DNA from 3 places in the Cytobacillus sp. T106 genome. Region 2 is predicted to be linked to each of the others. Evidence: riboswitches for the same ligand, from Rfam matches in the RefSeq annotation. Region 2 holds a riboswitch; each other region holds the start of a gene.

Region 1 (6,994 bases), on a different contig from region 2:
GGTTAAAGGCAGCAGCAACAGAAAATGCAGCTTTTTGTCCAAGATCCTTGCCTGAAATCGAGCGGCCTTCATTCAGCTGCTTGATCATCTGAATCAGCTCGAAGGAGGACATATCATATACGGAAGATGCGCCGGGAAAATCGCCGACCCTTGCAGGATCTCCGGTAATGGCAAGAATATCATGGAGTCCCAGTGTATGAAGGCCCATTAAATGGGATTGCAGCCCAATGATATTCCTGTCCCTGCACGTCAGGTGAATGAGCGGACGAAGCCCCAGCCTGTTCTTTGCCAAATAGCCGAGTGCTTCATTTGAGATCCGGGGGGATGCAAGCGAATTATCGGCAAGTGTAATTGCGTCAATGCCTGCGTCTTGAAGAGCCTTGGCCCCGGCAAAAAATTTATCCGTTTCCAATTTCCTTGGAGGATCCAATTCAACGATGACTGACTGTCTCTTTTTCACAAGATCCTGGAGCGGGGGAAGATCCCTTTGGGCCTCTTTTGGCATAATCCGAATTTTAGCCTTTGGTTCCCTGACTTCCTTTTTCTCTAAAGGAGGAGATCCTTTTAATTCATCTGAAAATGCACGGATGTGAGCAGGAGTGGTGCCGCAGCATCCTCCAAGCAGCCTTACCCCCTGGTTCCTGAAAGCTTTGGCAGACTGCCTGAAATATTCTGCATCGCCTTCGTAATGGAATTTTCCATCCGTGTATGCAGGCAGGCTGGCATTCGGATATGCGGACAGGTAAGCCTTCTGTGGCAGGGGCACCTCCTCAAGCGTCAGCAGCATATGATGGGGGCCAAGCCGGCAATTGAGCCCGACGATATCCGCGCCGAGCGCATCCAGCCTGGACAGCGCTTCGCTTATGGGAGTGTGATCCTGCATAATACCCGTCTCCTGCAGTGACACCTGGGCAATGAGAGGGAGGGCTGTTTCTTTCCTCGCGATCGAAAGGACAGTTTCCAGTTCTTTGAGATCATAATAGGTCTCAAGAAGGATCGCATCCACCCCTTCCATCAGCAAGCAGTAGAGCTGCTCCCTGAAGCTCCTTTTTATTTCTTCTATAGATATTGAGTGGGGTTTGATCCCGCGGTTTCCGCCAATCGTTCCGGCCACAAAGGCATGATTTCCCGCAGCCTTCCTCGCAACAGTGACAGCGGCACTGTTTATTTCCTTTACATGGTCCTCCAGTCCGTAGCGCTGCAGCTTGAGATAATTGGCTGCATAGGTGTTGGTCTGGATCAAAGTTGCACCTGCATCTATATAAGCTTGGTGGATATTTTGAATATGGCCTGGCTGTGATACATTAAGTTCTTCAAAGCAGAAATCTGTACCATAGGAATAGAGGAGAGTGCCCATCGCTCCATCTGCTATGATGATCTCTTTTTCCATTTTATCCAGCAGACTCATAGTTTTACCCTCGCTGTATGGCATGTTCTTTCTGCGGCAGAAAGTGCTCTGCTGAAATCGTGTATTAAATCATCCGGATTTTCGAGGCCTGCAGAAAGGCGGAGAAGGGAGTCAGATATTCCGCGCCTGCTTCTTTCGGGTGCAGGCATGGAGGCATGAGACATCCGGGCTGGCCAGGAGAGTATCGACTCGACAGCGCCCAGGCTTACTGCAAAAACCGGGATTTCCAGAGCATCAGAGAATTTCCGCAGCGCATCTTCGTCTTCAAGCTCAAAAGACAGCACAGCTCCCGGCCCGGCAGCCTGTTCTCTCTGCAGCTTAAACTGCGGATGGCTCTCAAGCCCAGGGTAATGCACTTTTTTCACAAGTGGGTGATTCTCAAGGAAAAGAGCAATTTTCTCTGCTGTTATCATGGACTGCTGCAGTCTGACATGAAGGGTTTTCAAACCCCTCAGCACCAGCCAGCAATCCTGCACACCAAGGACAGCACCAAAGGAATTCTGCAGAAAGGCCACTTTCTCAGCCAGCACTGGATCTTTTACTGCACAAAGGCCGGCAACGACATCACTGTGTCCGGAGATAAATTTCGTCGCACTGTGAAGGACAATATCTGCCCCAAGGTCCAGCGGCTTTTGCAGTTGGGGGGTCATGAAAGTATTGTCAACGAACGTATAAGCATCTTTTTCCCTGGCAATCTCAGCAATGCTTTTAATATCGGCAACCTTCAAGAGGGGATTGGAAGGTGTTTCAACATAGAATAGTTTTGTATGTAGAAGGGCAGCCTCTTTTACTTCTTCTAAATTAGTCATATCTGCGAAGGTGTAATCAATTCCGTAGCGCGAGAGGACCTCTGTGACCATCCTGTAGGTGCCTCCGTATACATCCTCTGAAATGACGACATGGTCTCCCTGGGAAAGAAGAAGAAAGCAAGTGGAGATGGCCGCCATACCGGAAGAAAACGCAAATCCTCTGGTTCCGCCTTCAAGTCCTGCAATTACTTCTTCAAGCGCCTCTCTTGTCGGGTTTAGGCTTCTTGAGTAGTCATATTTGCCAAAAGACTCAAGATCCTTTTGATGAAAGGTGGAGGCATGATGAATCGGGACGCTTACAGCCCCTGTAACCGGGTCTGTTTTATGTTTATTGTGCAATAGCTTTGTTTCGAATCTATAACAGTCTTCGTTCATTTTGCATTCTCCCCTTCCACACAGCCACTGAAGGCCTGTTCCAAATCTTTCATCAAATCTTCCGGATCTTCGATGCCAACAGAAAATCTAAGGAGCTTGCCGCAGATTCCATTGGCTAATCGGGTCTCTTCCGGGATGTCAGCATGTGTCTGTGTGGCAGGATAAGTAATAAAGCTTTCAGTTCCGCCAAGACTTTCGGCGAAAGTAATAAGGTTCAGCTTCTGCAGGAATAGATCTGCCCAATTTTCTTCAAGGATTCTGAAGGAGAGCATTCCGCCTTTTCCGGGATACAGCACTTCCTCTACATATTCATGGCTGTTCAAGTATTCAGCCAGTTTACGAGCATTGCTTTCATGCTTCTTCATCCGGAGGGCAAGGGTCTTCATCCCTCTCATCAGGAGCCAGGAATCAAATGGGCTTAACACTGCTCCTGCAGCATTATGGTGATGGGCAAGGGAGGCACATAACTTCTCTCCTCGTGCCGCAATAAGGCCTGCGAGCACATCGTTATGGCCGCCCAGATATTTTGTAGCACTGTGTATGACGATATCGGCCCCAAGTCTGATTGGCTGCTGAAGGACCGGCGTAAAAAAGGTATTATCGACGATCAGTAGAATTCCATGCTGGCGGGCGATTGCAGCCATAGCCTCAATATCAGCCTGCTGCATGAGCGGGTTGGTCGGCGTTTCCAGGAATATTGCTTTCGTATGAGGCGAGATTTGCCTGCTTACCGCATGGATATCAGAGGTATCTGCGTATTTTGTAACCAGCCCCCATTTGGCAAAACCCTGCTCAAGCAGCCTGTAGGTGCCTCCATAAAGATCCTTTGACACCACCAGCTCATCACCTGAACGGAATAGAGATAAAACAACGGAGATGGCGCTCATGCCCGAACTGCAGGCATAACCCTGATCAGCTCCTTCAAGGCTGGCAATTGCCTGCTCAAGTATTTCCCTAGTTGGATTTCCCGTCCGGACATAATCATAGCCGTTGGACTTGCCGATTCCTTCATGTCGGTAAGCTGTAGAAAAATAAACCGGAGGGTTGACGGTTCCTGTATGCTGATCGCTTCGATTGCCAAGCTGCGCCAATAATGTTTCTGTTTTCACCAATATGTTCACTCCTTTTTTGCACAATGCTTTCATGCTCCATGGAAAATAAAAAAAGTCTTCTATAAGAAGAAGACTTTTTGGATGCAGCACTTGTCATTCTTCTTATCTTTCAAGCCCATAAAGGACCTGCAGGAATTAGCACCTTTTCAATATTATCCATTGAAGGTTGCTGAGGCTTCACAGGGCCATACCCTCTGCCTCTCTTGATAAGAAATACAGTTATTGAATTTTCTATACTTTACAATATTAAACCAGTAAAAGTCAATGAACTTTCATAATATTTTAAAAATATGATCTCAACCCTCGATCAGATTCAGGACAGATACATCCAATTCCTTTTCAGGTTCAGCCCTGGAATATATCCTCGCTGTCCTTGTCCTTTCATCCACATGCTGTATGATTACAGATTCACCTTCATAGCTGACTTTAATAGGATCAGCAGACATAAGAATTTCTTTTGCCCTGCCAATATTCATTTTCATTCCTCCTTGGAAAGTATCGTTATATTTTTTGTACAGCCGGGAGAAATTTATGCGGAAGAAAAGAAAAAATGGGAATTTATTTTTGTGAAAATTCAGCTCTTTTGCTTTAGAATAGAAGCAAGAAAAGGAAAGTGAAGGTGAGTCCATGCAAAAACATATAAAAAATCGCTGCTTATTGTATGAATGCATTCAAGACGGAGAGCTGATCGAAGAGGCAGGCCATATTCCATTCCAGCATGCGGACACCCTGGTCAAGGGCCCTTATGACTTTCCTTTGGACAGAAGACAAGAATGTCTGCACAGCATAAAGAGCAGGAAAACAAAACAGCTGGGCATTAATATAGAAAGAATATAATGGGGGACTGCACATAAAAACGCCGGGTCAGGCATTGTATTAGATTACTAAGTTGAAACATAGGAAAAAAATAAAACCGGGAATCTTTCCCGGTTTTATTTTTTACTATTAGAATAATAATCGCTGTTTATTCACAAGAATCCCTTAATCCTTTACAGTCCTAAAGTTAGATATCTACCTATTATAACATTACTATATTCATAATGGAGCGAAAAAAAATAGAAAAATCATTTTTTTAATATAGATTTTAAGGTGATGAAAAAAAATTACATTTTTCTTCTAATTTTCAGTTTAAATCCTTTGTACGATAGGGATTTGCGTGGTAAAATGTCATTGAAAACGTTTTATCCTCTGAATAAAATTATTATTCATACAATTTTGCGTTACTATTTCATATATTAGGGTAAAAATTTACGGGATAAAATGCCGGAAACTAAATGTTTTCTTAAAAAAACACTCGGAGGTAATTTTCATGAAAACGCCATCCAACGGCGAGGGACCTTTACAGGGGTTTCATGGACCAAACCTTGGCTATGTTATTGAATTATATGAAAGATTCCTGGAGGACCCTCAATCAGTAGACGCTGAAATGAGAGAGTACTTTGAAAAGTGGGGATCTCCTGAACAAACTCAGATTGACACCTTTGAAAATGATAAGCCTGTCCAGGCTGCTGCTCCCGGACAGCTGGAAAAAACGCTGGCAGCTATCCGCCTTGCGGATAATATCAGGGCGTACGGCCATATCTCGGCTGATATCTACCCATTAAAAAACAATAAGCCGGAGAAAGACATCCTTGCGCTGGAGCAATATGGATTGACCCGGAATGATCTGGAGCAGGTGCCGGCATCGATCATTTGTTCAGATGCCCCTTCACATGTACGCAATGGATTTGAAGCAATAGAGCATCTTAAGAATGTATATACCCAAACAATAGCTTATGAGTTTCATCATGTATACGATGTGAACGAAAAGAATTGGCTTCGGAACAAGGTGGAAACAGGCACACTGCTTGCCGAACCTTCAAATGAAAAGAAGGTGGGAGTCCTGAAAAGGCTGATGGAGGTTGAGGAGTTTGAAAAATTCCTTCATCGCACATTTGTCGGGCAAAAACGCTTTTCAATCGAAGGGCTTGATACGCTTGTGCCGCTATTGGACGAGCTGGTTGCAGAATCTGTTGTCGACGGCGCGAAGACGATCAATATCGGAATGGCTCACCGGGGCCGCCTGAACGTGCTTGCCCATGTGCTTGGTAAGCCGTATGAAATGATCTTCGCTGAATTCCAGCATGCGCCGAATAAAGAGCTTGTGCCTTCTGAAGGTTCTATCGGCATTAACTACGGCTGGACAGGCGACGTAAAATATCACCTGGGATTGGACAGGCAGATCAAGAAGGAAAACACGACTAAAGCAAGGCTGACGCTTGCTAATAACCCGAGCCACCTTGAATTCGTCGGCGCGGTAGTTGAAGGCTTCACACGGGCAGCCCAGGATGACAGAAGCGCTTCCGGCTATCCGAAGGAAGATCCAAGCTCGGCTATGGCAATCCTTATTCATGGTGACGCAGCTTTCCCGGGACAGGGAACTGTGGCAGAAACATTGAATCTCAGCCAGCTTACTGGTTACCGTACTGGCGGAACCATTCATATCATTGCAAATAATACGATCGGATTTACAACAGAATCCCAGGATTCCAGATCTACCCGGTATGCAAGCGATCTTGCCAAGGGCTATGAAATTCCGATCCTGCATGTAAATGCTGACGATCCTGAAGCTGTGGTAGCTGCCGCCCAGCTCGCCTGTGAATACAGGGCGAAATTCAATAAAGATTTTCTGATTGATCTGATCGGCTACCGACGTTTCGGACACAACGAAATGGATGAGCCGATGACGACAAATCCGCTTATGTACAATGTTATACATAAGCGCCCAACCATTAAATCACTATACAGTGAACAGCTGGTTGCAAACGGCACTCTTTCCAGGGAAAGCCTGGAAGGAATGGATGCTGAGGTTCTTGATAAGCTGAAAGAGGCCTATAATAAAGTTCCAGATAAGAAAAAGGAAGTTGAGGAAACCAATCCGCCTGAAACGGTTGAAAAAGGTATTCCTGAATTAGCCACAGCTGTTGAACTGAAGACATTAAAGCAAATCAATGAAGAGCTTCTGACATGGCCTGAAGATTTCAAGGTCTTCAATAAACTGGACAAAATCCTGAAGCGCAGGACTGAAGCGCTCGAAGGCAACGGAAAAATTGACTGGGGCCTTGCAGAAACATTGGCATTCGCCTCCATCCTGAAGGATGGTACGCCAATCCGCCTGTCCGGGCAGGATTCAGAACGCGGAACCTTTGCCCAGAGAAATGTTGTCCTTCATGACAGCAGTTCAGGAAAAGCTTATTCACCATTGCATATGCTTTCTTCTTCTAAAGCTTCATTTGCAGTCCATAACAGCC
Region 2 (6,994 bases):
GCATCTTTCCCAGTTTATTAGCAACTTCAGCGCCAGAAAGGAAATGTAAAGTCTAAATAAAGGCCCGGGACTATGTCCCGGACCCTTTCTTTCAGGAGCGTCCGCCTTTGCCGGGTTCATCAGCCAGCTGATCAAATGATTTAACCTTACCATGCGGATGCTGAGTTTCTTTTCTCTGCCGCCACTGTCTTTCTTCCTGCTTTTTAGACTGTGTCATGAGAAGCCCTCCTCTCATTGGTATCCTTTTTAGATTTGCCTGATGTCCCTTTTTCAGTCTTAAAACTTTCTCCCAGCTGGAGTCTTGGGTATATTTTGTCCAGGTTCCTTAATTGCTTATCTGCTGGTATAATCCGGTTGTATTCAATCATGGAAGCAAACGAAAAAAGAACAGCACAAACCCCAGCTTTTAAAGATGGGGTCAGGGTGTTCCTTTTTTAGCCAATGCATCACGGTCTGTCGTTCCGGGAGGCTGCTCCAGCCAGCCGTGCTTGATCATAATGTCTGCTCCGCTTTTAGCATACAGGGCAATCTCAACGGCTAGCCGCTGATAGCTGGCTGCTACATCAGTACGCTGGCTTGCAACACCTGCTGTAGCATAATTTCCGGACCCGGTTGCACTTAACAAAGACATATGAAACATCATCAGCTTATCGGAAAATACCTGCTTAGTTGTATCGTATACGGCTATATTAGGTGAACCTACAGCCTGTATATTGCTTTCCAGCAGAATCTTCGTAAAAATGCCAACATGCTTTTGGGAAATTTCTTTTCCTCTCAGCATAAATTCCTGTACTTCTTTCAGCCGAGCTGTTTGTGCAAAAGCTGCGGCAATCTGCAGCCCGATGGAATTTGTCTGTATATTCACGGTCAGATGAGAAATTTCCACCGCATTCAAAGGTCTTTTAGTCGCAAAGGGGTTCAGGCCGCTTAAATATTTCTTTGTATCCACATAATCCGTTTCATGCGGATACGAGATGTAGGGAGCTCTTATGTAAATCCCTTTTTCAAGCATCAGGTTTGTAGTCATATTGTAGAGCAAGGCCGTTTCTGCCAATCCTTCGGTAAAGAATTTCCTTATATCATTTCTGGCGCACATAGCAAGCATGCCGCTGTAAGCAAGCATTCCCGCTTTTGCCATATGGTTGATATATGCCAGGCAGAAGGTGTCTGAAAACAGACTAGGAGCATCAGGATTGACATCGCCTCCGCCGAAGCCATTCGGAACAGCCATTTTTTCTTCTTTGAAAAGGGGTTCCAGGTATTGCAGGTGGCTGGTCGAAAGATCAATGGCAAATTGGAGGGCAGCGCCAATTTCAGCTTCTGTTGCATGGGTAATCATATAGCCAAGAACACATTTTGACATGCTGTCATTCATATAAGTAGTCCAGAGCATCGCGATTTCTGCCGATGTAAGGGGGGTTTTCTTGTCCATAGGAAGACTCCTTCAATCAGTATGAAAATAGTGTTTGCAATTTAGGGAGGAATTATAAGGCAGGAACTATCCTAATTATGTCTTTAGCCCTTCTGTTGTTTGAAAATATAGAAAAGTAGAACTTTTATCTTTTCTGTTGACGAAATTTTCTAAATTGGTTATTCTTAGTGCACCGAAAAATTATATATCTATAATTTCTTATCAAGAGAGACGGAGGGGTATGGCCCGAAGAAGTCTCGGCAGCAGGTTCATCCGGACACTGTGCCAAATCCATCAGGCAAAGGCCTGGCAGATAAGAAGGGATCTTGTTCATACATACTGTCCTCTTCTATCTGCAGAAGGGGCTTTTTTATTTCTGCCAGCTAAAAAACTATATCACTTATCCAGAGAGGCGGAGGGACTGGCCCGATGAAGCCTCGGCAGCAGGTCTGTTGACACTGTGCCAATTCCACCGGTATACCGGAAAGATAAGCAGAGACCATTCCTCTCAGCTGTCTTTGCCGGGAGGTTTTTTAGTATGGTAAAGAAGTAAAGGATATTTTCGGAATAAGCCATAAAGGACGGGGGGATTGCTAATTTAAATCTTAGTATTTTAATATGATAAATCGATTTAGAGCGCTAAAATAAAAGGAGGATAAAATTATGAAAAAATTATCACTGGTATCGCTGGCCATCCTGCTGTTTGCGCTGGCTGTTCTTGCAGGGTGCAGCAATGGTGAAGAAGGATCAGCATCCGGAGAAAATGACGTTGAACAAGTATTGAATGCCAATCTTGGAGGGGAGCCGTATACCCTTGATCCTGCTTTTGCATCTGATACAACTTCCTTCTGGGTGATCGATAACTTATATGAAGGCTTATACCGCTATGATAAAGACGGAAATGCAGTGGAAGGGGCAGCCAGCAAGGTTGATGTTTCAGAAGACGGTAAAATATATACCTTCACAATCAGGGACGGGCAGAAGTGGTCCAATGGAGATCCGCTGACAGCAAAGGATTTTGAGTTTGCATGGAAAAGGGTCCTGAATCCTGAAACAGGCGCCTATGATCCTTCTAGCTTTTTTTACATAAAAGGGGCTGAAGAATATAACAGGGAAAATGGTTCTGTGGAAGATGTAGGAATTACTGCAGAAGACGATCATACCCTGAAGGTGGAGCTGGACACCCCGATCAAGTTCTTTCCGAAAGTACTGATGGGACAGGGCTTCATGCCGGTGAACCAGAAAACAGTCGAAGCAGACGAAAACTGGGCTGCAGGGCCGGAAACCATTGTGACCAATGGCGCTTATACACTCGGCAAATGGGAACATAATAATCTTCTTACTCTGAAAAAGAACAGCCAATACTGGAACAGTAAAGATATTACTATTGAATCCGTAAACTTTAAAATGGTGGCTGATGCCAACACCGAATATCAGATGTATAAATCAGGCGATATTGATTTGATCAAGAATCTTGCCGCCGATGCGATAGATATCGAAAAGGGGGGCAAGGAATTTATCAACTCTCCGCAATTCAGTGTCTATACATATACATTCAATGTAAATGAAGAGCCTTTCAATAACAGTAAAATCCGCAAAGCTTTCAGCCTGGCAATCGACCGTGAAGCTATCACAAAAAACATTTCTAAAGGCGGCGAAGAGCCAGCCTACGGCTATGTGGGCTACGGTGTGGAAGGGCCGTCAGGGAAGGACTTCCGGGATGAGAAGAAACCTTACTACTCTTTTGATGCGGACGAAGCAAAAGAATTGCTTGCAGAAGGAATGAAGGAAGAAGGCTGGAAGGAGCTTCCTTCTGTAACCCTGAAATATAATTCAGAAGGAAACCACAAGAAGATTGCCGAAGCTCTGCAGGAAATGTTCAAGGTGAACCTTGGGGTTGAAGTGAAGCTGGAGAACCAGGAATGGAAAACATTCATAGATACTTTCAAGCAGAAAAACTTCCAGGCGGCGCGCATGGGCTGGGTAGGGGACTTCCTGGATCCGTACCCTGTTCTGGATCTGTACAGCTCAGGCAGTTCCAGCAACTTTACAAACTGGTCCAATCCTGAATTTGACAAGCTGCTTGACCAGTCACTGACAGAGCAGGACGAAGCAAAGCGATTTGAACTGCTGCATCAGGCTGAATCTGTCCTGATGGATGAGATGCCGATCATCCCAATCTACTTTTCTTCTCAGAATGCGGTTGTAAAAGAAAATATTAAGGGAATCCGGTTCAGCCCGCTCAATAATCCGGATTTCAGATATGCTGAAAAGGTTTCTGAATAAGTCTGCACAAAAGGAGCCGGTATACCGGCTCCTTTTACAAGGTGAAAATTCCTATGTGAGTATAAAAAACAGCCTTCATCAGGCTGCAGGTTAAGAGGAAGCGGCGGGCATATTGGAAGCTGGCAGAGCAATGATTTTGCCGCCGATCTGGATATGAACGGTATCTTTGTAAATAGCCTTTACAATCCCTTTTAGCAAAACAGGTGAATCTACCGCTAATTTCTTTGAGTCTTTGCTGATTTCCATGCCAGAATCCTCCCAGGGTATGAATTTTGATCAATTGGCAGAATGATTAAACATATAAATCAATTCTACCTTTATAGCTTAAATCCTGCGTATTTTTTCATGTAAAAGCAAATAAACTCAGCAGCTTTTTTTCTATTAATATCTTCGGCCGCCATTATACATATCACGCTTTCAGACAATCTTGTAATTTTTATGCGATACAACCGTTATTGGTGTATCAATTTTTAACAGCAGTGCATCCTCATCGCTTATTTGGACAAGAACGCTTTCTTCTTTAACCTTCACAACCGTTCCGGTAATGGTAAGGTCATGCCTTTTAAATCTGATTGTATCTCCCTCTTTTGCCATATGTGCAACCCCTTATCGTTAAATTTTCAATCAGTAAAAAACTATGACGTAAGGACTATCCTAGTGAAATTAAGTTCATTATTGCACCATAAAAAACCCCTGTCAAACAATAAGGTGAACTTCGGTTCATGTTTTTTCGCTGCCTGATTTTAAGCTCTCTGCTATGTTCTTTATATGATATGATGAGTTTGGAGGTGAGCCTATGGCGGATAAAAATGCCGGCCCGTTTCCGGGCGAATTCCCATCACTGCCCAAACAGGAAAGAGCACTTCAAAAACGAAAGGCACTCCTGGAAAGCGGGCGGAGGCTATTCATAGAAAAAGGCTACGAAATGACAACAGCAAAAGAAATAGCAGCCGCAGCCGATGTGGCCACAGGCACCTTTTACCGCTATTTCTCTGATAAGCGCCAGCTGCTGATGGCACTGCTGCAGGACAAAATCGACTTTCTAATAATTCCTGAGCCCGACTGGCTAAATGGAGACCCGGTTCTCCTCCTTGCCCGGCTGCTGGATGAGCACTACAAAAGGCTTGAAGCCGTCGGCATCCATCGTGTGCTGCCTGAATTGCTGCCCAAGGATTCCGAATTGGCCGGCATTTTGCAGGAGGCTCGGAGAAATATACATATGCAGATTGTGCAGGGTTTAGAACAGGCGAGGCAAAAAGGATTGACCTGGAAGGACATAGATCTTGACACTGCCGCATGGTCTGCCCTCATTTTGGCCGAAAATGGACCTCATAAAGAGGAGCAAAGTTCTTCGCCGCTCAATACACTGGAAGCAGCCCGAATCATCTGCAGGATGATTTTCCCTCCTGAGGCAATCAGTCGCAATGGGAAGAATGAGGCTGAAGAAATGAAATAGAAGGCCCTGGCATTATGCCGGGCCTTATTTTTGTAGAGCCAAGGAATATTTTACATTAAAGCGAACAGTGTCTTTTTAGACCTATCCAAGTACACTTCAAACTGTATGAACTTTTTACCTCTCGAGCTGTTTCAGACCTTTTTTTAAAGCCTCCACTGCCAAAATGCTAGTACATATTGAAGTAATCTCATTGGCGAAAATAAACTTTGCCCCATAATAGAAAGCTGTCCCAAAACCCATCTCCAAAGTAAGGAATTTTTTGATGGAAGACGTTTCAATTACGAAGAAGATAAACTGCCCGTCTTTTCTCATTTCTTTCACCTTCCCGACTTATCTTAGATCATATGTCCGCAAAGATATGTCCAATTACTCTGCTATCTGTAAAAAAATTCCTTTTATTGTGCTTATTAACTCGAGGTTTCATTTTTAGCCCAATCAGGGAAAAGCTAATATCAGCATCTTGTTTTTTATCAGCGAGAAAGGGGACCGCATACATGTCAGGAATTTTATTGGCTGTCATAACAGCAGCATGCTGGGGCAGCATTATATTGGTCAGCAATAAACTCGGAGGGGATGATAATAGCCAGACCTTTGGGACAACCATCGGCGCACTGATTTTTGCAGGAGCGGTATTTCTCTTTGTCAGACCGGAACTGTCACCGCTTGTATGGGGTGCAGGACTTGCTTCAGGGGCGCTTTGGTCCCTGGGACAAAAAAATCAGTTTGGGGCAGTGAAGTACCTTGGAGTCGCTAAGACTACTCCGCTATCGACCGGACTCCAGCTTATCGGGACAAGCTTTTTCGGGATTGTCGTTTTCAATGAATGGTCGACAGGGGTTCAGATTACGCTCGGCATCATTGCCCTTGTCCTGATCATCGCCGGAGCAGTCATGACTTCCTGGGGCCAGAAGGAGGGGAATGATGAGTCTAAGAATCTGAAAAAAGGGCTGGTCACCCTGCTTATTTCAACTGTTGGTTTTGTCGGATATGTTGTCATCATTAACTGGCTCGAAATCGACGGATGGTCTGCGCTGCTTCCGCAGGCGCTTGGAATGGTGATTGGCGGTACGGCACTCACAATCAAAAATAAGCCGTTCAATAAATATGCTGTCAGGAATCTTCTGACAGGGCTGATCTGGGCAGCCGGAAATCTGACGCTTCTGCTGTCGCTCCCGAAAATCGGCGTGGCAACAAGCTTCTCGCTTTCTCAGACAGGAATCGTCATCTCTACCCTGGGAGGGATTTTCCTTCTCGGCGAGAAAACATCCAAAAAGCAAACAATCCTTATCATCACAGGGTGCCTGCTCATCATAGCAGGCGGAGTGCTGATTGGATTTACAAAAGGATAAGAAAAGGAGAATGGATATGTACAAAGACCTTGAAGGAAAAACAGTCGTGATAACAGGTGGAAACTCAGGGCTTGGGCGGGCAATGGCCGAAAGATTCGGAGCAGAAAAATCGAATGTCGTCATTAATTATCACAGCAATGATGATAATATCGACGAAATCATTGAGAAGATTGAAAACGCAGGAGGAAAGGCTAGCAGCATCCAGGGGGATGTCGGCAGCGAGGAAGATGTCAAGCGGATCATTGAACATGCTGTGCATACCTTTGGTTCCCTTGACGTTATGGTCAATAATGCCGGGATTGAAAATGAAGTTCCATCAGAGCAACTCTCACTGGATGATTGGAATAAAGTCATCAACACAAACCTGACAGGTCAGTTCCTTGGCTCCCGAGAAGCAATCAACTATATGCTGGAGAACGACATAAAAGGCTCTATCATCAATATGTCATCCGTCCACCAGCGTATCCCCTGGCCTCACTTCGTCCATTATGC
Region 3 (6,994 bases), on a different contig from region 2:
TCCTGGATTTCTTTAGAGTGGAGCACTTCGACAAGTGCCTTAACCGCTTCTTTATCTTCGTCGCCGCTCTTAACAGCGATGACGTTCACATATGGAGATTCCTTGTCTTCGATTGCAATTGAATCTTCAATTGGGTTTAAGCCTGCATCAATAGCATAGTTAGAGTTGATCAGAACTGCATCGCCTTCATCGTTGTTGTAAATCTGCGGAAGGAGGGAAGCTTCATATTCTGTATCAAACTCAAGGTTTTTCTCGTTCGTTTCAATATCGTCAATTGTTGCCTTGATTTTATCTACGCCTTCTTTAAGTGTGATAAGGCCTTCTTTTTCAAGCATAGTCAGGATACGGCCGTGATCAGCAACTGAATTGCTCATCAGGACTTTCGCACCGTCTGGAAGTTCATCAAGGCTCTTGTATTTCTTTGAATACACACCGATCGGCTCAATGTGGATTCCGCCTGCATTGACGAAATCATAGTCATTTTCTTCAATTTGCGCTTCAAGGTACGGGATATGCTGGAAATAGTTTGCATCAAGCTCTCCGGAATTCAATGCTTGGTTAGGCAGGATATAGTCCTGGAATGTTACGACTTCAAGTTCAATGCCCTTTTCTTCCAAAAGCGGCTTAGCTTCTTCAAGAATTTCAGCGTGCGGGACATTGGAAGCTCCCACAACCAGTTTGGATGTTTCTTCTTTCCCGCTGTCCGCATTTCCGCCGTCAGCATTATCTTCAGATGTTCCGCATGCTGAAATGACGAGCGCTACGGCAAGTGCCAATACAAGTGATAACCATTTTTTCATTAGTTAAGTCTCCTTTTATCGTTTGTCTAGTTTAGAAGTTATGATATCTCCAATTACTTGGAGGATAAACACAATCAGCAGGATGACGATGGTCGCCATCAAGGTTACATCAAAGCGGTTCCGCTGGAAGCCTTCCAGATAAGCAAGGTTCCCAAGTCCTCCTGCACCGATGACTCCTGCCATTGCGGTAAAGCCCACAAGCGAGATGGCTGTAACAGTAATGCCCGATACAAGAGCCGGCATAGATTCAGGGAGGAGCACCTTAAAGATGATTGTGCTCGTTCTTGCACCCATTGACTTGGCTGCTTCAATGACGCCTTTATCAATTTCCCGCAAAGCAATTTCAACCATACGGGCATAAAATGGTGCCGCACCGATGATCAGTGCAGGCAAGGCAGCATTTTCTCCGATCATGCTGCCCACAAGGAATTTCGTGAACGGGATCAGCAATACGATTAAAATGATGAACGGGATGGACCTGAATACATTGACAAACGCCGCTATAATTTTATTGATGAGTGCATTTTGCCAGATGTTCCCCCTGGAAGTAAGGAAAAGCAGCAGGCCGAGCACAATCCCCAATACGAATGTAACCAGTACAGAAATGCCAGTCATATAAAGCGTTTCATTCGTTGCTTCCCACATCTTATCCCAGTTAACATTTGGGAAAAATTCATTAAGCATTCGAAATCACCTCCACGCCAACCTGCTGTGCATGGATATATTCAATCGCTTTGGCAATTTCGTCAGCCTGCCCATCTAGATGGATGAACAATGTTCCATAAGAGCCGTTTTGAGTCTGCGAGATTTTCCCTTGAAGGATATTAACTGTCAACTCAAAGGAACGGATCAGATTCGTGATGAGCGGCTGTTCAGCCGATTCCCCGACGAAGGACAGCTGTACGACTTTTCCATGCGGATACAATCCAAGCAAGGCCTCTGCTGTCTCTTTTGTTTCCTCAGGTTCTGTGACCTGCTGGACGAATCTCTTTGTGATCTGCTCGCGCGGATTTTTAAACACTTCCAGGACAGGGCCGATTTCCACGGCCTTTCCGCCTTCCATGACAGCTACCCGATGGCAGATCTTCCTGATTACATGCATTTCATGGGTAATAAGTACAATGGTCAGTCCCAGGCGGCTGTTGATGTCCACTAGCAGATCCAGAATGGAATCCGTTGTCTGCGGGTCAAGCGCCGAGGTTGCCTCATCGCACAGAAGCACCTTCGGGTTATTTGCAAGCGCCCTGGCAATCCCGACGCGCTGCTTCTGCCCGCCGCTCAGCTGGGAAGGGTAAGCATCCTCACGGCCGTCAAGGCCGACAAGGTTGATGAGCTCATTGACTCTTTTTTCTCTTTCCTGGCGCGCAACCCCCGCAATTTCCAGCGGGAATGCAATATTGTCTCTTACGGTCCTTGACCAGAGAAGGTTAAAGTGCTGGAAAATCATGCTGATTTCCTGGCGCGCTTTGCGCAGCTCCGCACCCCTGATTTTTGAGATCTCCCTGCCGGCTACCGTAACCGTTCCCTCTGAGGGAAGCTCAAGCCCGTTCAGCATCCGTATCAAGGTGCTTTTCCCTGCACCGCTGTAGCCGATCACTCCGAAGATTTCACCTTCCTTGATTTCAAGGTTGACATCATCAACTGCTTTGACCGGGCCTTTTTTTGACGAATATATCTTTTTAACATCTTTTATTGAAATCAATTGCCGTATTCACCTCTTTTATATCCAATTAGACAAATGGCTTTACAGAGATATATCATCCTGCCAATCCCCATAAGAGTAGTTTCCTGAAACCAGGGCAAGATTATTCCATGGCTTCAAGACAGGAGACTTTTCTGTAAAAATAAAAATGCCTTTCTGCATGTGAGCAGAAAGGCATGATGGAAAAACCTTTCTCTCATCTGCCAAAGCTAAAAGCTTTGTGTGAATTGGCACCATTTCAATAAACATTGACGGTTGCCGGGCTTCATCGGGCACATCCCTCCACCTCTCTTGATAAGAGCTATCATATATGAAGTTCATTTTCATTCATTAGCCATTTTTGAATTACGAGTGCTATCGTATCATGGATGAAAAAGGGTGTCAACAACAAAGTTTAATGCTAAAAATTACCGGCTGATTCCTGAAGTTCATACCTTCCCTGCCAGTGAATGGCTTCCGGTTGCGGCTTCAATTGCCTGCTCCAGGTCCTCGATCAGATCTTCGGCATTTTCTATGCCAACAGAAATGCGGATTAGATCCTCCGGCACCCCTGCTGACTTCAGGCCTTCTGAATCAAGCTGCTGGTGAGTGGTGCTGGCAGGATGGATGATGAGGCTTTTGGCATCGCCGACATTGGCTACATGCGCCCACAGTTCCAGGCTGTTGATCAGCTTGGCACCGGCCTCCCTGCCTCCCTCAATGCCAAATACAGCCACAGCTCCGGCTCCTTTAGGCAAATACTTATCAGCAAGTGCCTTATCAGGATGGCCTTCATCCCCCGGATAAAGCACCCAGGTCACAGCAGGGTGATTCTTTAAATACTCTGTCACTTTCTTTGTATTGCTGATATGCTCCTTCATCCTCACATGCAGTGTTTCAAGACCGAGAGTGAACTGGAATGCGTTCTGCGGGCTGAGTGCCGGCCCCAGGTCCCTCAGCAGCTGGACTCTGGCTTTGACGATAAAAGCTGCCGCGCCGATTGCTTCACTGTACACCAGGTTATTGTAGCTTGGGTCCGGATTGGTGAAGCCAGGGAATTTGACTGAATTCCAGTCAAAACGACCTGCGTCTACTATGACGCCCCCCATTGTCGTCCCATTTCCCAGTAGCCATTTTGTCGCTGAATGGATCACGATGTCTGCCCCAAAATCAATCGGCCTGCAGAGATATGGAGTGGCAAAGGTATTATCAACTATCAGCGGAATACCTGCTTCATGGGCAATTTCCGCCACTTTCTCAATATCGAGGACCTTTAAGCTTGGATTGCCGATTGTTTCAGCGAATACAGCTTTTGTTTTTTCATTGATGGCCTCCCTGAAATTTTCCGGGTCCTCGGGATTGACCAGCTTTACATTGATTCCGTATTTAGGAAGAGTGACGGCAAATAAATTATATGTCCCTCCATAAAGATTTGAAGCTGCTACAATTTCATCTCCGGCCTGGGCAATGTTCAGGATGGCAAGAGTGATGGCAGCCTGGCCGCTTGCAACAGCAAGTGCCCCTACGCCGCCTTCAAGCAGTGAGACCCTTTCCTCAAATACAGTAACTGTCGGATTATGGATTCTTGTATAGATATAGCCCGGCTCCTTTAAGCCGAACAGATTGGCGGCGTGCTCTGTATTCTGGAACTGATAAGCATTATTCTGATAGATCGGCACTGCCCTTGCCCCTGTTGCAGGGTCAGGCTGCAGTCCTCCATGTACACCAAGTGTTTCAAATCGATAGTTCTTTTGCTTCTCTGCCATTGTTCTCTCTCCTTCGGGTTATCAGATATTTTCATTATGCCGGATCACTGCTGGTAACAATAAAAGCCCCTCTGCAGAAGAGGGGCTTTTTCGCTCAACTTATCTGCCAGAGATCATGCTCTGCTGGAATTAGCACCGTTCTATTGCCGGTTGCCGGGTTTCATCGGGCCAGTCCCTCCACCTCTCTTGATAAGAAATATGAAATTTTTAGCGTGCTTGAAGTTAAAATGATAGTATCATAACCAGCAAAAAAGAGTCAACTGATTTTTTAGAAAGTTCAGTTTTATATTTCTATGAATGTTCGACAAATAGAAAGGCTTATGACAATTTCCCGAGAAATATCCGCTTATCATACAATCTTTGCTGTATTTGTTCTTCCAGAAGGCTCTGAAAGCCTTCTGAATACGACAAAAAAGTATGTAGAGCCTATTAAATATAAGACTGCAGTTATGGTGAAGACAATAGAATATCCCCAATAGTCTCCGTATTTGATGACAAGGCCTGTAGAGACAGGGCCCATCACTGCCCAGCCCAGATTGAACACCATCTGATTCACCGAGCTGGCCAGGCCTCTTTTGGAATCATCCACCTTCGACATCATCAAAGACATCTGGATCGGATTTCCCGCATTCATTAAAGCCTGCCTGAATAGAAAGCCAATGGCGGCCAGCCATAAATTCTCTGTGTAAGCAGTCAGTAGAAGGAAAGGCAGGGAGGAAAGCTGCAGGAAAACGACTGCCTTTACCTCCCCGATCCTCCTTACCACCTGGGGACCAATGATCATGGCCGCTGCCGTAGCTGCCTGACCGAGGGAAATAATCAGCCCGATTGCAGAATTCGACGCATGGAAACGGTCTGCAAAATATAGATTTAGGTAAGGTATGACAAGCCCTGCCCCAAATCCGATAAACAGCTGTGCTGCAGCGAACAGGATGATGATCTTGAAACCATCATCCTTCAGAGAAAACCGTGTGCTTCCTTTAGCTCCGCCGATTTGCGGGATTTTATCGCTTCGGTTTTCCTGAAAGCGGAGTATCGGAAATATTCCCGCCAGATAGATGGCTCCTCCCAGCAGTAAAGTAAACCGTATGCTCGCCAGCTCCGAGAAATAAAAAGCAAACAAGTCAGTCAGCAGTCCGCCGCTTAAATTGCCGATGACATTGGCTCCTGTCATAACAGCGAAATGGATGCTGAACAAATGAACCCTCTGCTCTGGCTTGGAATTCTCTGTCAGCCAGGGAATGGAGGATACCTGAATGAAGGCCGTCCCCAGCCCTGTGCCAAAGGCAAACACGATAAGCAGGCTCTGCATGTCAACCATGCTCCTGGCAAGCAGAATCACACCGGTTGCAGCAGCCCCGAACTGCATAGCCTTCTTCCGGCCGATCCTGTCGCTCATAATGCCTGCGGGGATCAGCACAAGGGCTGTCGCCAATGCAGTCATCGCTATGATCTGGCCATTCACCTGCTCTGAATAGCCAAGCTCCCGTATATAAAAATTATAAATGACCATAAAAATGCCCATTCCGATCTGCGTGAAAATATTGGCTGCAAAAGCCCGGCGTATATTACTGTTATATCCGCGGATCTGTTCAGCCCATTCCTGATAAAAAGCCATTTTATATGCCCCTCGCATTTATTTCGTTTCCCTAAATAATCATAATATCGTTTAGAGAAAAAATCCATCCTTTTCCTTTGAATCTTCTGGTTTTTCTGCTAAATAATCCGGAACATTTTATCCATTGACCATGATAATCCCTGGACACTGGCCGCGGACAGATGCGCAAACAGTAAAAAGCCTGTACCAGCCGGGTGTCCTACCCTCTAGTACAGGCTTTATTATTTACAGCAGATATTCTTTTGTTTTTTCCAGCAGGTATGGAACAGAGTGGAATGCGTATATTTTTTCTGCCAGCTGTCCCTCCCGGAAAAATAGCAGGCAGGGGACACTTTCTACTGACCACTTGCCGGCCAGGTCAGGAAAATAGTTCAAGTTTGCCTTTCTGCATTCAATTCCCGGGAGTACCTCAAGGGTCACTTCCAGCATCCGTCCAGCCATCTGGCATGTTCCGCACATCGGTGTGTAAAGATAGAGCATCCATGTCTCCCTGTCTTTTTCATACCGTTCCAAATCCCCAAGCATCAGTTCTTGCAACCCCATCATCCTCTATCTAAAAACTCAGCATAAACGTCTATATTTGCGCCAAGCAGAACCGTTGCAAGATGCTGCTCCGGTGCAGTGGCCACTTCCCGGTACATTTTATCAATATAAAGATGTGCTGCTTCCGGGAATTCCCGTTTGAACTGCTTTCTCAGCTTTTCGCCGGATTCATCTGCATCCACCAGAATATAAACATCACGGTCAAATAATTCGTCAATCAATTCATCCAGGCGGGTTATGCTGATTGTCCCGTTCGTACAAATGATTTCAACAGGCTCCTTAATAATATTCTTAACCTTGCGCTTATCAGAAGTGCCTTCGACAATAATTACCTTTTCTATGTTTTCTGCATGCATATTCATCACCTGACGGGAGTTGATATTTTTACTTTACCTTATTCTATGTTCGGCAAAATGGTGTTGAACTCCTGCCTTGCTTTCGGAAAACGGGCAGGCGGTCACTTGCTGAAAAACACCATCCCCGCATTCCGCCTGATCAAAATCCGCCCATAAAAGAGCCGGCAGATCCTTATTTACCCTTTTTTCTGCAAAAAAAACAGCGGCAATGCCCGCTGCTTTCTTTAGCA

The links. A riboswitch is a leader RNA that binds a small molecule or an ion and turns the genes downstream of it on or off. The one in region 2 is predicted to bind S-adenosylmethionine.
Region 1: another riboswitch for S-adenosylmethionine. It lies ahead of ABU165_RS14425 (methionine biosynthesis PLP-dependent protein); the one in region 2 lies ahead of ABU165_RS24495 (peptide ABC transporter substrate-binding protein).
Region 3: another riboswitch for S-adenosylmethionine. It lies ahead of ABU165_RS23880 (O-acetylhomoserine aminocarboxypropyltransferase/cysteine synthase family protein); the one in region 2 lies ahead of ABU165_RS24495 (peptide ABC transporter substrate-binding protein).

The regions. Positions count from the first base shown of each region.
Region 1 is NZ_JBEUMK010000007.1:117,872-124,865, forward strand. Features, by position in the region: gene ABU165_RS14415 (bifunctional homocysteine S-methyltransferase/methylenetetrahydrofolate reductase) at 1-1,408, opposite strand, end outside; gene metC (cystathionine beta-lyase) at 1,405-2,592, opposite strand; gene ABU165_RS14425 (methionine biosynthesis PLP-dependent protein) at 2,589-3,737, opposite strand; SAM riboswitch class I at 3,804-3,917, opposite strand; gene ABU165_RS14430 (H-type small acid-soluble spore protein) at 4,001-4,180, opposite strand; gene sucA (2-oxoglutarate dehydrogenase E1 component) at 5,014-6,994, shown strand, end outside.
Region 2 is NZ_JBEUMK010000026.1:35,035-42,028, reverse strand. Features, by position in the region: gene ABU165_RS24505 (DUF6254 family protein) at 92-217, opposite strand; gene ABU165_RS24500 (DUF3231 family protein) at 419-1,432, opposite strand; SAM riboswitch class I at 1,628-1,731, shown strand; SAM riboswitch class I at 1,809-1,906, shown strand; gene ABU165_RS24495 (peptide ABC transporter substrate-binding protein) at 2,075-3,697, shown strand; gene ABU165_RS24490 (hypothetical protein) at 3,788-3,943, opposite strand; gene ABU165_RS24485 (YkvS family protein) at 4,115-4,291, opposite strand; gene ABU165_RS24480 (TetR/AcrR family transcriptional regulator) at 4,494-5,153, shown strand; gene ABU165_RS24475 (hypothetical protein) at 5,268-5,465, opposite strand; gene ABU165_RS24470 (GRP family sugar transporter) at 5,648-6,502, shown strand; gene ABU165_RS24465 (glucose 1-dehydrogenase) at 6,519-6,994, shown strand, end outside.
Region 3 is NZ_JBEUMK010000024.1:26,050-33,043, forward strand. Features, by position in the region: gene ABU165_RS23865 (MetQ/NlpA family ABC transporter substrate-binding protein) at 1-800, opposite strand, end outside; gene ABU165_RS23870 (methionine ABC transporter permease) at 816-1,484, opposite strand; gene ABU165_RS23875 (methionine ABC transporter ATP-binding protein) at 1,477-2,502, opposite strand; SAM riboswitch class I at 2,696-2,803, opposite strand; gene ABU165_RS23880 (O-acetylhomoserine aminocarboxypropyltransferase/cysteine synthase family protein) at 2,931-4,247, opposite strand; SAM riboswitch class I at 4,344-4,443, opposite strand; gene ABU165_RS23885 (MFS transporter) at 4,597-5,865, opposite strand; gene ABU165_RS23890 (thioredoxin family protein) at 6,091-6,408, opposite strand; gene ABU165_RS23895 (toprim domain-containing protein) at 6,408-6,764, opposite strand; gene ABU165_RS23900 (YusG family protein) at 6,989-6,994, opposite strand, start outside.